DNA from 2 places in the Leifsonia sp. McL0627 genome. Region 1 is predicted to be linked to the other one. Evidence: riboswitches for the same ligand, from Rfam matches in the RefSeq annotation. Region 1 holds a riboswitch; the other holds the start of a gene.
The links. A riboswitch is a leader RNA that binds a small molecule or an ion and turns the genes downstream of it on or off. The one in region 1 is predicted to bind thiamine pyrophosphate.
Positions count from the first base shown of each region.

Region 1 (3,389 bases):
GCACCGTGCCGTCGAGCACGGCGTTGACGCTGTGCGGGATGCCGCCGGAGAGCACCTGGAGCAGCGTCGACTTGCCGGAGCCGGACGGCCCGAACACCAGGACGCGCTCCCCGGCCGCGATCCGGAGGTCCACCCCGCGCAGCACGGGGTGCTCGCGGCGCGGATACCGGACGGCGACGCCGTCGAGGGTGATCACCGTGCGACCGCCGCGTCCCGTCCGATGGCGAAGTTGTCCACGGCGCCCGTGCGTGCAACCGCCCGCACCAGCACCTTCGCCAGCACGCCGCCGATGATCGCACCGGAGAGCACCTGGATGATCAGCCTGGTCCAGAACAGGTCGGTGCCGTACCAGCCGGAGCGGAAGGCGGAGTAGAAGAACACGGCACCGGCGCCGAGCGCGCCGGAAAGCATGTACCTGGCCCAGCCGAACCGCCGGTAGCGGCCGACCGCGAACGGCAGCTCGCTTCCAGCGCCCTGGATGGCGGCGGCGATCAGCAGCGTCGGGCCGACGGCCGAGCCGAGGAACACGACCTCGATCACCGAGGCGATGACCTCGGACAGCACACCGGCGAACGGCCTCCGCACGATCGCGACGGCGAGCGGAGCGACCAGCAGCCACCCGCCGAGGAGCACGTGCTGCACCAGGTCGCCGAACGGCCCGGCCAGCGCGGACAGGGCGATCCAGCCCTGCACCAGCGCCCAGTACAGGAACCCGAAGACGACGCCGAGGACGACGACCAGCATCAGATCCCGCAGCGACCACCTGGTCCGGATGCGCCGGGCGCTCTGGACGGTCTCGCCGCTCTGGACGGTCTCGCCGCTCTGGACGGTCTCGCCGCTCTGGACGGTCTCGCCGCTCATCGGGCGTCCTCCGCCCGGCGTGCGACGCTCGGGCTGTTGACCGAGATGGTCGCGTGCGTCGTGACGTGCGCGACGGTGCGGCCGACGGCCGCCCAGGTCGCCGTGATCGTCTGCACGATGGCGGCCACGTCGCCGGAGAGCCTGGTCACGTAGTGGTCGCTGCCGACGTAGGTGCCGCTCGCCTTCGCGTCCTGGATGGCGGCGTAGATGTCGCGCATGTGGTCGGCGGTCCGCTCCGGCGTTCCCTGGTCGTCGAGCGGGTAGAGCGCCCACTGGGCCACCGCCTCCACGCCGGTCGGCGCCAGCTGGACGGCGGCGTCGGCGAACACCGGAGGCCGCTCCGGGCGCTCGCAGGTCACCTCGCCTGGACAACCGCGGGAGAGCATCACGGTGGCGACCACGTGGTGCCCGCCGCGGGCCGCAGCCGCGACGAGGCCGCTGAAATAGCGCGCGATGTCCTGCTCCGCGCCGGTGACCCAGGTGCTGATCGGGTCGGTCTCGACGGTCAGGCCGTGCGCCTGCGTCGCGGCGAGGGCGCCGAGGATGATGTCGACGTAGTCGTCGCTCATCACCGAGAGGGTGATGCGGCCGCCGACGCCGAATTCGCGCGGCTCGATGGACGCAGTGGTGGTGCGCGTGATGGTGGTGGTGTCGTGCACTGTCGTGCCCTTCCTGTCGGAGATGGGGCACGGGAAACACCGTCGCGATATGGCGGCGGCGTGCGAGAATTCAGCCTCCCTGCGCTGGCATGATCCAGATCAGGTTCGACGGTCGAAGCGTGTGACGCTTCCTCTCAGCCCGGTTCACCGGACTCCCGTGTTCGTGACCACATTAGCGTGGTCACGAACACGGGATGCAACACGGATGCGCGTCAGACGTACGAGGCGCGGATCTCCCCGACCTGCACACCACGGCCGAGCACGGCCAGGTCCAGCCGCGGCACGAGCGCGTCGACCGCCTGGCGGTCCACGGCGCCCGCGTCGGCGAGCAGCGACAGGGCGACGATGGTCGCGGCCCGCAGGCTGCCGTCGAGCACCTTGAGCGCGACGGTGCTGCCGTCCGGCGCCGCCATGACCATCACGCCCTCCGCGCCCAGCTTCGCGAAGATGCCGAGTTCGTCGATCACGATGGTGTTCGCGCGTCCTGGCCCGTCGATGGCCCAGCCGTTCGCCAGCACGGCGTTCTTGAGGCTGGCCGCGTTGCGGTACAGCGCGAACGGCGAGCCGTCCGACGCGGTCGCGATGCGCTGGATGCCGCGGGCGAGGGTGCTGAGCGCCATCGCGAAGACGGGCGCGCCGCAGCCGTCGACGCCGGTCGCGACGACCTTGTCCCCGGTGAGCCGCTCCACCACATCCCGCACCAGCTGCTGCATGGGGTGCTGGGCGTCGAGGTAGCTCTCCGTGGGCCAGCCGTTGACCATGCAGGCCAGCAGCATCGCGGCGTGCTTGCCGGAGCAGTTCATGAACAGCGGGCGCTTCTGCTCGCCCGACCGGATCGCCTCATCCCTGGCCGCCGAGTCGAGCGGCCAGTCGTTCGGGCAGAGCAGGGCGTCCTCGGTGAGCTGCGCCTGGGCGAGCAGCCCGCGCACCACGGACAGGTGGGCCGGCGTGCCTCCGTGGCTGGCGGTCGCGAGCACGGCGGCAGCGCCCTCCAGCGGAACCCCGGCTCCCATGACGGCGATGGCCTGGAACGGCTTGAGGCTCGACCGGGGGAACACCGGGGCGTCGGGCGCTCCGAGCGATCGGACGACCGAGCCGTCCGGGCCGAGCACGATCGCCGAGCCGAGGTGGCGGGATTCGACGAACCCGCTGCGCTCGACGACCGCCAGCTCGACGGCCTCCGCTCCGGTGAAGACGGCGGGGCTCACAGCGCGGCGAAGGCGTCGTCGAGCACCTGGACGGCGTCGGCGATCAAGGCGTCGGAGACGGCCAGGCTCGGCAGGAACCGCAGGACGTTGCCGTAGGTGCCCGCGGTGAGCACGAGCACGCCCTGCTGTGCCGCGTATGCCGAGATGGCGTTGACGGCCGCGGCGTTCGGCTCCTTGGTGGTGGCTCCGGTTCCCGGCTGTACGAGCTCGATCGCCAGCATCGCGCCGATGCCGCGCACGTCGCCGATGATGTCGTACTTCTCCTGCAGCGCGAGGAGCGCCGGCTTGAGTGCGTTCTCGATGCGCTTGCCCTCGGCGAGCAAGTGGTTCTTCTCGATCGACTCGAACACGGCGACGGCGGCTGCGGCGGCGACCGGGTTGCCGCCGAACGTTCCGCCGAGACCGCCGGGCTGGGCGGAGTCCATGATCTCGGCACGGCCGGTGACGGCCGCGAGCGGCAGGCCGCCCGCGATGCCCTTGGCGCTCAGCACCAGGTCGGGGACGAGACCGAAGTGCTCGCTGGCGTAGTAAGCGCCGGTGCGGGCCATGCCGCTCTGGATCTCGTCGGCGATGAAGACGACGCCGTTGGCCGTGCACCACTCCTGCAGCGCGGGCAGGTAGCCGTCGGCCGGGACCATGAAGCCGCCCTCGCCCTGGATCG
Region 1 covers NZ_JBZCGM010000006.1:364,492-367,880, forward strand. The annotation lists gene AC37TH_RS17705 (ABC transporter ATP-binding protein) at 1-196, opposite strand, end outside; gene AC37TH_RS17710 (ECF transporter S component) at 193-861, opposite strand; gene AC37TH_RS17715 (YkoF family thiamine/hydroxymethylpyrimidine-binding protein) at 858-1,520, opposite strand; TPP riboswitch at 1,580-1,689, opposite strand; gene AC37TH_RS17720 (asparaginase) at 1,733-2,728, opposite strand; gene gabT (4-aminobutyrate--2-oxoglutarate transaminase) at 2,725-3,389, opposite strand, start outside.

Region 2 (3,389 bases), 450 kb from region 1:
CACGCCAGATCGAGACGCGGTGTTCGACCACGATCAACGTCGAGCCGGAGTCGGCGAGCACCGAGGCGACGGCTTCGCGCACCTCGACGACCCCCTCCGGATCGAGATTCGCCGTCGGCTCGTCGAGCAGCAGGAGCCCCGGTCGCATCGCCAGCAGTCCGGCGAGGGCGAGGCGTTGCTTCTGCCCGCCGGACAGCTGCGCGGTGGGATGGTCGAGCGGCACCCGCAGGTTGACCGCATCCAGTGCCTGCCGCACCCGCGGCCAGATCTGTTCCCGCGGCACGCCGAGGTTCTCGCAGGCGAAGGCGACGTCGTCGCCGACGCGAGCGAGAATCACCTGCGCGTCCGGGTCCTGCAGCAGCAGACCGCTGGCGCCGCGCGCTTCGGCCGGACGCCGCCCGCCGACCGCGATCGACCCCGTCGACTCTCCGTCGTCGTCACCGCCGAGCACTCCGGCGAGGCCTGCCAGCACCGTGCTCTTACCCGCTCCGGAAGCGCCGAGCAGCAGCACGCGCTCGCCCGGCCGGATGCTCAGGCTGAGACCCCGGACGGCCCAAGCGTGCCGTCCGGAGTATCGCCAGCCCCAGTCGTCGAGCTCGACGGCAGCCGGAGCCGACGCCCCGCGCTGCCGAGCGTCGTCTCCGCTCCCGATGATCAGACCCTGCCTGTCGCCTCGCGGCCCGACGCGAACCTGCTGAGCGCCCCCGTCTTCGCCAGAGCGCGGACGAGCAGCCAGGACAGCAGCCCGGCCACGAGGATCCCGGAGATGGTCGTGGTGATCGTGTACGTGACGATGAAGAGCGGCTTGGAGCCCGGGTACCAGTAGAGGAGATCGAGGATCGACTCGGCGATGCCCGCCCCGGCACCGGCCAGCAGTGCGACGGGAAGCCGCCAGTTGGCGTAGAGGAACGCCGCGAAGACGAGCTCGGCGCCGAGGCCCTGCACGACGCCGGAGAGCAGCGTCGCGAAGCCCCACTGCGTGCCGATCAGGGCGGACACGATGGCGGCGACCAGCTCGGTGTAGATCGCGGCGCCCGGCTTGCGGATGATGAGCGCACCCAGCACGCCCGCGAACAGCCACGGGCCGTTCAGGATGCCCTGGAAGCCCGGGAGCACGGCGCTCACCGGTGCGGAGATCGGGTTGTCGATCTGGCCCCACGCCCAGAAGATGACGCCGGCGGCGACCGCGACGACGCTGGCCACGACGATGTCGACGACCCGCCAGCGCAGGACGCGCGTTCCACGACCGGAGGTGGTGCTCGGAGAGATTGTTGCGTGCACTGTTCGTGCCCTTTCGCTCAAGGAAAAGAGGGCACGGGATGAATGAGAATGTCTCCCTGCGCTGGCATGATCCAGATCAGGTTCAACGGTCGAAACTTGAGAAGTTTCCTCTCAGCCCGGCTCACCGGACTCCCGTGTTCGTGAGTCAGTCTAGTGCGTTCGTCACTTCTTCAGGGCTTTGATGACACGGGCCCACGCGTGACCGGCCACCCACACGAACGGGATGGCGACGACGAGCAGCGTGATGATGTTCGGGCGGAAGTGCACGCCCGTCTCGTCGTTGATGTATGCACCGAACGGGATGCTCACCCCACCGCCGCCCGCGCCGCCCGGGGCGTCCGCGTCCTCGCCCTCACCGGCGGATCCTGCGCCGAAGCCGTACTGCACGGCGGCGACGGGGACGATGGTGGTCCCGTCGATCTCCACCGGCTCCCCGTAGACGGACTTGATGCCGTTCGAGCTGATCGTTTCCGCGAGCTTCAAGGAGATGTTCGTCATGCAGCCACCGTACCCTTCCGCTCCCAGGCTCACCAGGGCACTGCTCAGCCCGCATCCAGCGTTTGCGGCGGGTTCTCAGCAGTCCACCGTGAATAATCGTGCGAGTGTCGATGATCCGTTCCCGCCGTGGCCCCCGCGGCATCGTCGTCGGCCTGCTCGCCCTGGTGGTGGGTGCCGTGCTGCTCTGGCATGACCTGTTGCCGAACATCGCCGGCTCGGCGTCGATGATCGAGACGTTCCTGCCCTGGCTCGGCGCCCTCATCCTGCTGCTCGGCATCGCGTCGCTGCTGCGGCTGTCGCTGTTCGGCGCTCTGTGCGTCGCCGCAGCCGCCGCCGTGTGGGGCAGCACGTTCGTCCCGGCGCTGCTGCCGTCGATGCACGCCGGAGCGCCGTCGCTGACCGTCGCGAGCGAGAACATCCACGCCCAGAACAGCGCGGCGGGCAGCATCGCGAAAGACCTCGCGGCCCGCGCACCGGACGTGATCGCCCTCCAGGAACTCGACGCCACCTCCCGGGAGACGGTCGCCGCTGTGCTCGCCCCCGGTTACCCGCACAGCTCGATCGTCGGAACGGTCGGCCTGTGGAGCAAGTATCCGATCAGCGATGAGCAGCGCCTCGACCTCGGCCTCGGCTGGGACAGGGCGCTCCGCGTCGACCTCGCCACCCCCGGCACCCCGACGCGCGTCTACGCCGTGCACCTCGCGTCCGTGCGGCCCGGCGCCTACCAGTCGCGCGACACGATGCTCGCCCAGCTGGCGCAGACCGTGAAGGCGGACGACGCCACCAAGCTGATCGTCGTCGGCGACTTCAACACGGCGAGCACGGACAGGAAGTTCCAGCCGCTGCTGTCGACCTTGACCGAGGCGCCGGACAGCACGCTCGGCTTCGGCTTCACCTGGCCGGCCGAGTTCCCGGTCACCCGCCTCGACCACGCGCTGGTGCGCGGGCTGACCAACGTGACCAGCGACGTGCTGCCCGACAACGGCAGCGACCACCGCGGCATCATCGTCGGCCTGCGCTGATCCCGGATACGCCGATTCCGGATGCGCCGACCTCGGATGCGCCGACCGGGCTCAGTCGCTGAGCCACCGCGGGTTGCGGCCGTCGTCCGCCGCCGCCTCCGCGTCGCGCTGGCGTTTCACGAGCGAGGCCGGCCCGATCATCCCCCGTCCGAATCGCGCGCTGACCGCGTCGAGGGTCCGCTCGGTCTCCCGCCATTCGTCGTCGGGGTCCCAGAGCGCGAGCGTGTCGCCGCCCGCTTCGAGGAGTTGTTCCGCCCGCACACCGATCAGCCGGATCGGGGTGCGCCCGAGGTCGAGGCCCTCGTAGATCTGCCACACCTCCTCGAAGATGCGCCGGCCGACGTTCGTGGCCTCGCCGAGCGTGCGCGACCGGGTGACCGTGCGGAAGTCGGAGAACCGCAGTTTGAGCGCGACCGTCCTCCCCACCAGACCGTTCTTGCGCAGCCGCTCCCCCACCTGGTTGGACAGGCGCAGCAGTTCGCGGCGCAGCCGGTCCTGGTCGGAGACGTCCGTCTCGAACGTCATCTCGTGCCCGACGCTCTTCTCGCGCGACTCCGTCACGACCGAGCGCGGGTCCCGTCCGTTGGC
Region 2 covers NZ_JBZCGM010000006.1:813,876-817,264, reverse strand. The annotation lists gene AC37TH_RS19845 (ABC transporter ATP-binding protein) at 1-511, opposite strand, end outside; gene AC37TH_RS19840 (ECF transporter S component) at 655-1,281, opposite strand; TPP riboswitch at 1,318-1,418, opposite strand; gene AC37TH_RS19835 (spore germination protein GerW family protein) at 1,444-1,779, opposite strand; gene AC37TH_RS19830 (endonuclease/exonuclease/phosphatase family protein) at 1,890-2,801, shown strand; gene dinB (DNA polymerase IV) at 2,853-3,389, opposite strand, start outside.
Region 2: it holds a riboswitch for thiamine pyrophosphate, as region 1 does, so the genes downstream of both, AC37TH_RS19840 (ECF transporter S component) here and AC37TH_RS17715 (YkoF family thiamine/hydroxymethylpyrimidine-binding protein) in region 1, are expected to answer to the same signal.